DNA from 3 places in the Nonomuraea sp. NPDC003560 genome. Region 3 is predicted to be linked to each of the others. Evidence: predicted binding sites of a transcription regulator. Region 3 holds the regulator's gene; each other region holds the start of a gene.

Region 1 (3,272 bases), on a different contig from region 3:
CTTCTGATGCGTCAGCGACCAGGCGAGGCCTAGAAGTCCATGTCGCCGCCGCCGGGCATGCCGGCCGGAGCAGCAGGGGTCTTCTCGGGCTTCTCGGCGATGACGGCCTCGGTGGTGAGGAAGAGCGCCGCGATGGAGGCGGCGTTCTGCAGCGCGGAGCGCGTCACCTTGGCCGGGTCGATGATCCCGGACTCGAACATGTTGACGTACTCGCCGGAAGCGGCGTTGAGGCCCTCGCCCGGGGTCAGGTTGCGCACCTTCTCCACGACGACGCCGCCCTCAAGACCGGCGTTGACCGCGATCTGCTTGAGGGGCTCCTCAAGAGCCTTCTTCACGATCGCCGCGCCGGTGGCCTCGTCGCCGTTGAGCTCGAGCTTGTCGAACGCCTTGGCGCCGGCCTGCAGCAGCGCCACGCCACCGCCGGGGACGATGCCCTCCTCGACGGCCGCCTTGGCGTTGCGCACGGCGTCCTCGATGCGGTGCTTGCGCTCCTTGAGCTCGACCTCGGTCGCCGCGCCGGCCTTGATGACCGCCACGCCACCGGCCAGCTTGGCCAGGCGCTCCTGCAGCTTCTCGCGGTCGTAGTCGGAGTCGGTGCGCTCGATCTCGGCGCGGATCTCGTTGACCCGGCCGGAGATCGCCTCGGCGTCACCGGCGCCGTCGACGATGGTGGTCTCGTCCTTGGTCACCACGACCTTGCGGGCGCGGCCGAGCAGGTCGAGGGTGGCGGTCTCGAGCTTGAGGCCGACCTCCTCGGCGATGACCTGACCGCCGGTCAGGATCGCGATGTCGCCCAGCATGGCCTTGCGGCGGTCGCCGAAGCCCGGGGCCTTGACGGCCACGGAGCGGAACAGGCCGCGGATCTTGTTGACCACCAGGGTCGCCAGGGCCTCGCCGTCGACGTCCTCGGCGATGATCAGCAGCGGCTTGCCGGACTGCACGACCTTGTCGAGCAGCGGCAGCAGGTCCTTGTTGGCCGAGACCTTGCTGTTGACGATCAGGATGTACGGGTCTTCGAGAACGGCCTCCATGCGGTCGGAGTCGGTCACGAAGTACATCGACGTCATGCCCTTGTCGAAGCGCATGCCCTCGGTGAGCTCAAGCTCCAGGCCGAAGGTGTTGCTCTCCTCGACGGTGATGACGCCTTCCTTGCCGACCTTGTCCATCGCCTCGGCGATGAGCGAGCCGATCTCGGGGTCGGCGGCGGAGATGGAGGCGGTGGAGGCGATCTGCTCCTTGGTCTCCACGTCCTTGGCCAGCTTGGAGAGCTCCTCGCTGACCCGCTCGACGGCGGCCTCGATGCCCTTCTTCAGGGCCATCGGGTTGGCGCCGGCGGCCACGTTGCGCAGACCTTCGCGCACCAGAGCCTGGGCGAGCACGGTGGCCGTGGTGGTGCCGTCGCCGGCGACGTCGTCAGTCTTCTTGGCGACTTCCTTGACCAGCTCGGCGCCGATCTTCTCCCACGGGTCCTCGAGCTCGATCTCCTTGGCGATGGAGACGCCGTCGTTGGTGATCGTGGGAGCGCCCCACTTCTTCTCCAGCACGACGTTGCGCCCCTTGGGGCCCAAGGTCACCTTGACGGCGTCGGCGAGCTGGTTCATACCGCGCTCGAGACCGCGCCGGGCGTCCTCGTCAAACGCGATCATCTTGGCTGCCATAAGGCTAGACCTCCCAGATGCAGGGTGGCGTGTCCTGGACCGAGCCGACGCCCGCGACGGCATAGGCCTGCATCTCCGTTCGGCAGACCCCATCGTCTCGATCCGAGTTGTTGGCACTCTGCCACACAGAGTGCCAACGAACTGTTTAGCACTCTACCCTGCCGAGTGCAAGCCACGGGCACCCCACCCCAGCTCATCGGGCAGGTCATCGGGTGCGCCGGTTCGCACGGCGAGCCGCCCCTGAGGCGCGGCCCGCCGTGCGAAGCCGACGGAGGAAACAGTGGCGAGCCCGTACGGACTGCGCTGCCGCACGTCCCGCCTTGGTGCATACCAGCGAGGGTGAATCAGACCGTGCGGACGGACTCCGCCTGCGGCCCCTTCTGGCCCTGCGTGATCTCGAACTCGACACGCTGTCCCTGTTCGAGAGAGCGGTACCCGTCCATCATGATCGCTGAGTAATGGACGAATACATCCTTACCACCGTCTACCGCGATGAAGCCGTAGCCCTTGTCCGCGTTGAACCACTTGACGGTGCCCTGCGCCACTTCCGACTCCTCTTACTGGGCTCGCAGATCTCGCCCATTCCTTCGCGAGACCCGTAATCGCATGACTTTTGGGAAAATCAGCCAGACGATCGCCCTCGACCATACCTGTGGCACGGGGTTTGGCAACAGAGTCAACCGACAAAACGCTAATTTCATCGAAGGCTGAGTCGTTCGAGGTTGAATTTGGTTCTAAAACAAGAAGGCGCCCACAAGGGGCGCCTTCAAGAGTCGGTGGTCCGGCGGTCAGCCGCCCGCGACGGCGGGGATGATGGAGATCTGAGTGCCTTCAGGGGCGGGAGTGTCCAGGCCCTCGGCGAAACGGACATCCTCATCACCAACGTATACGTTGACAAAACGACGAATCTTGCCCGATTCATCCAGAATTCTCGCGCCGATCCCCGGGTAGTCGGAGTCAAGCTTGGCGAGAACGTCACGAAGAGTCGCCCCTTCGCCACTCACTTCGGCGTTACCCCCGGTGTAAGTGCGCAGAATGGTGGGAATCCGCACAGAAACGCTCATGGTTTTTGTTGCCTTTCCTGGATTGTCAGACAGTCGCGCGGAACGCGTCGAGAGAGGGCCGGATCACGGCGGTGGGCCGCGCGTCGTCACTGATCGCGTCGAGCGTCTTCAGGCCGTCGCCGGTGTTCAGGACCACCGTCTCGGCCTCGGGGTCGAGCCTGCCCGTCTCGACGAGCTTCTTCAGCACGCCCACCGTGACGCCGCCCGCGGTCTCGGCGAAGATGCCCTCGGTGGAGGCCAGGAGCTTGATGGCGGCGACGATCTCGGGGTCGGTGACGTCCTCGACGCCCCCGCCCGTGCGCCGGGCGATGTCCAGCACGTACGGCCCGTCGGCGGGGTTGCCGATGGCCAGCGACTTGGCGATCGTGTCCGGCTTGACCGGCTGGACGACGTCGTGCCCCGCCTTGTACGCCGTCGAGACCGGCGAGCACCCGGCCGCCTGGGCCCCGAACACCTTGTAGGGGGTGTCCTCGACCAGCCCGAGGGCGATCAGCTCCTTGAACCCCTTGTCGATCTTCGTGAGCTGGGAGCCGGAGGCGATGGGGATGAC
Region 2 (3,272 bases), on a different contig from region 3:
GGACTGCTCGATGGCAATCTTGATCTCCTTGACGCGGTCCTCGATCGCCTGCTGGTCGCCGGCGCCGTCGACGATGGTCGTGGCGTCCTTGGTGACGACGACGCGGCGGGCAGTGCCGAGCACCTCGAGGCCGACGTGCTCCAGCTTGAGGCCGACCTCTTCGCTGACGACCTGGCCGCCGGTGAGGATCGCCATGTCCTGGAGCATCGCCTTGCGGCGGTCACCGAAGCCCGGGGCCTTGACGGCCACGGAGGTGAAGGTGCCGCGGATCTTGTTGGTGACCAGGACGGCCAGGGCCTCGCCCTCGACGTCCTCGGCGACCACGAGCAGCGGCTTCTTGGTCTGGGCGACCTTCTCCAGCAGCGGCAGGAAGTCGGCGATGGAGGAGATCTTGCCCTGGGTGAGCAGGATGTACGCGTCCTCCAGGACGGACTCCATGCGCTCGGGGTCGGTCACCATGTAGGCCGACAGGTAGCCCTTGTCGAACTGCATGCCCTCGGTGAACTCGAGCTCCATGCCCATGGCGTTGGACTCTTCGACGGTGAGGACACCGTCCTTGCCCACCTTGTCGAACGCCTCGGCGATCAGCTCGCCGATCTTGGCGTCCTGGGCGGAGATGGTGGCGACGTTGGCGATCTCCTTCTTGTCGCCCACCTCGCGCGCGCTGGCCAGCAGCCGGTCGCTGATCTCCTTGGCGGCCTTGTCGATGCCACGCTTGAGCGACAGCGGCGAGGCGCCGGCGGCCACGTTGCGCAGGCCCTCGCGGACCATGGCCTGGGCCAGCACGGTGGCGGTGGTGGTGCCGTCGCCCGCGATGTCGTTGGTCTTGGTGGCAACTTCCTTGGCGAGCTGGGCGCCGAGGTTCTCGTAGCGCTCCTCCAGCTCGATCTCACGAGCGATGGTCACACCGTCGTTCGTGATCGTCGGCGCACCGAACTTCTTGTCGATGACGACGTTACGGCCACGCGGGCCGAGGGTTACCTTCACGGCGTCCGCGAGGGCGTTGACACCGCGCTCAAGCGCGCGACGGGCGTCCTCGTCGAACTGCAGGATCTTCGCCATGCTGAAAGTCCTCTCCTGGCGTCGAAAGCCCCGGGCCCTCAAGAGCGCCCGGGGCTCGACACAACCGGCTTACTTCTCGATGATCGCGAGAACGTCGCGGGCGGAGAGCACGAGGTACTCCTCGCCGCCGTACTTGACCTCGGTGCCGCCGTACTTGCTGTAGAGGACGACGTCGCCCTCGGAGACGTCGAGCGGAATACGCTTGTCGCCGTCCTCATCCCAGTTGCCGGGGCCCACCGCGAGGACCTTGCCCTCCTGCGGCTTCTCCTTGGCGGTGTCCGGGATGACCAGACCGGAAGCGGTGGTCTGCTCTGCCTCAAGCGGCTGAACCACGATGCGGTCGCCGAGCGGCTTAACGGGAACCTTGGTGGCGGTCGTCACGATCGGACCTCCCCTTCAGATTTGAATGATCTAGAAGAGGCGACCAGCGGGGCCTGCCGTCGCGGGTGTCAGACCTGCCTCGTCGCACGTTGGCACTCTCAAGGTGAGAGTGCCAACAGGAAACATATGCAAGAGGGCCTTGACAGTCAACACGAACGCGTCTGCTCAGAGCGATCAGACGTAGGAACCCTCGGTCAGATCGGCGACGACGCCGGGCCGGGAGGGGTTCCAGCCGAGTTCGGCGCGCGTGCGTGTCGCGCTGATGCGCTGGCCGAGCGCCAGGGCCTCGGCGAAGCCCGCCCCCAGCACCTGGGCCGCCTCGGCCTGCGGCCAGGGCTCGGCCTGCGGCTTGACGCCCGCGGACCGGGCCGCCGCCTCGGCCACCTCGGCGACCGGCACGGCCTCCTCGCTGATGCCGTGGTACACGCGGGCGCCGCCCCTCTCCAGGACGGCCACGACGAGCTCGGCCAGGTCGTCGACGTGCACGAACGTCCAGGTGTGCGGCTCGCCGCCGGCGGTGACGTAGACCCCGGCCCCGCGCTCGGCGGCCTGCGCGCGCATCATGGCGGGGATGCCGCCGCCGCGCCCGTGGACGACGCCGGGCCGGATCACCGAGCCGCCGCCGTCGATGACCAGCTGCTCGATCTCGTGCCGGTACGCCACGAGCGGAATCGGGTCGGCCGGGCTGTCCTCGTGCCCGTCGGCGGTGGCGCCCAGCACCCACACGCCGCTGGTGAAGACCACCTTCCGGCCCGACGCGGCGAGCACGCCGATCGCGGCGAGGTCGGCCTCCTTGTCGCCGCCGAGCTGGGCGGCGACCACGATCGCGTCGATGTCCGGGGTGATCGCGGCGGCCAGCCCCGCGACGTCACTCAGGTCTCCGTGACGCTCGTCCGCCACGCCCGGCACGCGCCGGGAGCCGTCGGCGGCGGGCCGCACCAGGACGGCCACCTCGTGCCCCTGCTCGGCCAGCCGCTCGACCACCGCGCCGCCGATGTACCCCGTCGCGCCCAGCACCAGCACCTTCATGATGAACCTACCTCGAAAATTTCTACGTTGAACATTTCGACGTCGTGGACAGTACTGCACGATGCCGAACATTTCAACGTCGAAGCTTTGGTAGGGTGAGCCCCGTGGATGACGCGGTGGACGTGATTCTCGGACAGTGGGCGCGGACACGGCCCGACGTCGACGTGTCCCCGATGGGCGTGATCGGCCGGATCTCACGCGCCTCGCGCCTGCTGGAGCGCGGCGTGAAGGACTTCCTGGCCGAGCACGGGCTGGAGGCGTGGGAGTTCGACATGCTGGCCACGCTGCTGCGCAGCGGCGCCGACGCCACGATGTGCATGAAGGACCTGTCCAGCTCGGCCATGGTCAGCCCCGGCGCGCTCACCAACCGGATGGACCACCTGGTCCGGCGCGGCCTGGTCCATCGCTGGCCGGCGCCGCACAACCGGCGCATGACGCTGGTCGCCCTCACCGACGAGGGCAGGAAGGTAGCCGACGAGATGCTCGTCCGGCACGCCGCCAACGAGGAGCGGCTGCTCGCCGGACTGTCCGAGGGCGAGCGCGAGGCCCTGGCCGGGCTGCTGCGCAGCCTGCTGGTCTCCCTGGGCGACACCTCCTTGTGAGCGATCCCGAGTTGTGAGCGGAGTGCGTACATGGATCTCGACGCCTTCGGCGAGCTGCTGACCCCGCGCGGGCAGCGGGCGCTCGCCGAGGCCGCGGAGCTGGCCGGGACCGATCCGGTCGCGGCGGCGACCAGGCTGCGCCGCTCCTACGACGCGGCGCTCACCTCCGCCGCGCTGACGCAGGCGGCGCTGCGCGAG
Region 3 (3,272 bases):
GCCAGCGGGAACAGGCGGCGTCTGCCGAACCGGTCCTCCAGCGTGACGGCCTCCTTGTCGCAGGCCACCACGGCGCCGCAGAAGCCGCTGTCGGCGTCCTCCACGACCAGGTCGAGTTCGGCGGGCACCTTCGGGATCTTGCCCTTGCCCGGCCGCCGCCAATTGCCCGCCAGCACATCGCCCTCGTACACACGGGGACCGTAGCAAATCACCCGCTGACCGCAAGGCGCTTACGCGCGCCGCTGCGCCGTACGAGGACGACGACGGTTCCGATGATGCCGATGAGCAGCCCGGCGCCGGGGAACAGGAACAGCGCCGCCACCCCGCCGAACAGGCCGCCCGCCGCGGACAGCACGTCACGGCCCACGCCGAAGCGGGCCGACGACTCCTCCTGCGTGGCGCAGGTCAGCTGGTAGTCGCCCTTGGCGGGGGCGTTGACCGCGAGGATCTCCTGCCAGGTGGTGCCGCCGGCGCTGAGCGTCTGGGTGCCGGAGACCTTGACCAGCCTGGCCTGGGCCGGGCCGCCGGAGATCTCGCACTGGTAGTTGACCCGCGTGTCGGTGGCGATGTAGACGGCCGGGCGCTTGGCGGGGTCGATCGCGACCTTCACGCTTTCGCCCGACGCGAACGTGCTCGTGGGGGCCATGTCCGAGACGCTGCTCAGCACGCCGCCGGCGAACACGACCACGCCCACGACGCCGAGCACGACGGCCACGGCCCACACGACGGCGATCCACCACAGGCGCGGCTTGATCGCCTTGCCGTCGATCCTGGCCGGGAACTGCGGCTGGCCGCCGTACTGGTTGTGGGGGCCGTACTGGTCGGGGTGGGCGTACTGGTTCTGCTGGCCGTACTGGTTCTGCTGGTCGTACTGGGGCGGGGGGCCGTACTGGGCGGGCGGCTGTTGCTGCTGGTAGGGCGGCTGGCCGTGCTGCTGGGGCTGGTACGGAGGCTGGGCGTACTGGTTCGGCTGACCGTAGTAGGGACCCTGCCCCTGGGGCGGTCCGTACTGCGGGGGCTGGGAATTGTCGGTCATGCGGCAAGTGTGAGGCCTGTCGCTTGTAAGTCGCTAGCAACAGGATGGGACCTGGTGTTATCGCACCTTGTGGGCGAGAGCCGTACACTTGGCACTCGGGAACACGGAGTGCTAGACCTGTCGTTTCCCTGTTAGGCAGAGGCAGGAGGTGAGCACGTGCTCGACGAACGGAAGCTGGCGGTGCTCCGCGCCATTGTCGAAGACTACGTGTCCACCAACGAACCGGTGGGCTCCAAGGCGCTGGCGGAGCGCCACAACCTCAAGGTCTCCCCGGCAACGGTCAGGAACGACATGGCCGCTCTGGAGGAGGACGGGTACATCACCCAGCCGCACACCAGCGCGGGCCGCGTGCCGACGGACAAGGGCTACCGCCTGTTCGTCGACCGGCTCTCGCAGGTCAAGCCCCTGTCGGGGGCCGAGCGGCGGGCGATCGAGACCTTCCTCGCCGGCGCGGTCGACCTCGACGACGTGGTCTTCCGCACCGTGCGGCTGCTCGCGCAGCTCACCAGGCAGGTCGCGGTCGTGCAGTACCCGACGCTGACCCGTTCCACGGTCAGGCACGTCGAGCTGGTCCCGCTCAACGAGCGGCGGGTCATGCTCGTGCTGATCACCAACACCGGGCGCGTCGAGCAGCGCGTGATCGAGCTGCCCGAGGTGGTGGAGGACGACCGCATCGCCCATCTGCGCGCGGTGCTCAACTCCTGCCTCGACGGCTGCGGGCTGAGCAACGTCCCCGAGCTGGTCGCCGACCTTCCCGAGCGGCTGCCCGCCGAGGACCGGCCCGCCGTGGCCACGATCCTGTCGGTGCTGCTCGAAACCCTCGTCGAACGCCATGACGAGAAGATCGTGTTCGCCGGCGCGGCCAATCTCGCGGGCGCCGACTTCTCCACCGGCCTGCGCGACGTGCTGGAGGCGCTGGAGGAGCAGGTCGTGCTCATGCGGTTGCTCGGCGAGACATCCACAGACACCCCGTCCGCGCTCACCGTGCGCATCGGCTCGGAAAACCCCTACCTTCGCGGCACGTCCATCGTCGCAACCGGATACGGTTCTGGCGACAACCAACTGGCCCGGCTCGGCGTGCTGGGTCCCACGAGGATGGACTACCCCGTGACGATGGGCGCCGTACGCGCGGTGGCACGCTACGTCAGCCAGATCCTGGCTGCATCTTAAGAGGTCGATAAGTGGCAAACAGCGACTACTACGCCACCCTCGGGGTGCGCCGTGACGCCAGTCAGGACGAGATCAAGAAGGCCTACCGCCGCCTCGCCCGCGAGCTGCACCCCGACGTGAACCCCGATCCTGAGACCCAGGAGCGGTTCAAGGAGATCACGCAGGCCTACGAGGTGCTGTCCGACCCGAACAAGCGCCAGATGTACGACCTGGGCGGCGACCCCTTCGGTGGCGGCGCGGGTGCGGGCGCGGGCGCCGGCGGCTTCGGCGCGGGCTTCCCCTTCAGCGACATCATGGACGCCTTCTTCGGCACCGCGGGCGGCACCCGCGGGCCGCGCTCGCGCGCCAGGAGGGGCCGCAACGCCACCATCCGGGTCGAGCTCGACCTGCGCGAGACGGCGTTCGGCACCACCCGCGAGCTGGTCGTGGACACCGCCGTGCTGTGCGAGGTGTGCCACGGCGCCGGCGCGGCCCCCGGCACCCATCCCGACACCTGTGACATGTGCAACGGGCGCGGCGAGATCTCCCAGGTCACCCGCTCGTTCCTGGGCCAGGTCATGACCTCGCGGCCGTGCCCCCAGTGCGGCGGCTTCGGCAGCATCATCCGCCACCCCTGCCAGGAGTGCTCGGGCGACGGCCGGGTGCGCACCCGCCGTACGATCAAGGTCCGCATCCCCGCGGGCGTCGAGGACGGCACCCACATCCAGCTCGCCGGCGAGGGCGAGGTCGGCCCCGGCGGCGGCCCGCCCGGAGACCTGTTCCTGGAGATCGTCGAACGCGCGCACGAGATCTTCGAGCGGCGCGGCGACGACCTCCACTGCACGGTCCAGATCCCGATGACGGCCGCCGCGCTCGGCACCATCCTCGCGGTCGAGACGCTCGACGGCTCCGAAGAGATCGACGTGCGCCCCGGCACCCAGTCCGGCCAGGTCATCACCATGTACGGGCGCGGCGTGCAGCGGCTCAACGAGTCCGGCAGGGGCGACCTGCTCATCCACGTCAACGTCGAGACCCCGATGCGGCTCGACCAGACGCAGGAGGACCTGCTGCGCGAGCTGTCCAGGCT

The links. Region 3 encodes HrcA, which represses chaperone genes, less so after heat shock. Its sites were predicted from a motif close to TTGGCACTCTCNNNNNGAGAGTGCCAA; they were not measured.
Region 1: groL (chaperonin GroEL) is a predicted target of HrcA. The motif match lies at 1,769-1,795, and genes of this name have one in related genera.
Region 2: groES (co-chaperone GroES) is a predicted target of HrcA. The motif match lies at 1,533-1,559, and genes of this name have one in related genera.

The regions. Positions count from the first base shown of each region.
Region 1 covers NZ_JBIAOF010000017.1:158,777-162,048, forward strand. Annotated here, with positions in the region: gene groL (chaperonin GroEL) at 30-1,658, opposite strand; gene ACFYUV_RS46330 (cold-shock protein) at 2,003-2,203, opposite strand; gene ACFYUV_RS46335 (MoaD/ThiS family protein) at 2,447-2,722, opposite strand; gene thrC (threonine synthase) at 2,748-3,272, opposite strand, start outside.
Region 2 covers NZ_JBIAOF010000003.1:1,094,245-1,097,516, forward strand. Annotated here, with positions in the region: gene groL (chaperonin GroEL) at 1-1,062, opposite strand, end outside; gene groES (co-chaperone GroES) at 1,132-1,446, opposite strand; gene ACFYUV_RS15955 (NAD-dependent epimerase/dehydratase family protein) at 1,618-2,472, opposite strand; gene ACFYUV_RS15960 (MarR family winged helix-turn-helix transcriptional regulator) at 2,577-3,074, shown strand; gene ACFYUV_RS15965 (methyltransferase domain-containing protein) at 3,105-3,272, shown strand, end outside.
Region 3 covers NZ_JBIAOF010000007.1:134,875-138,146, forward strand. Annotated here, with positions in the region: gene ACFYUV_RS27180 (DUF3097 domain-containing protein) at 1-191, opposite strand, end outside; gene ACFYUV_RS27185 (hypothetical protein) at 209-1,036, opposite strand; gene hrcA (heat-inducible transcriptional repressor HrcA) at 1,193-2,206, shown strand; gene dnaJ (molecular chaperone DnaJ) at 2,218-3,272, shown strand, end outside.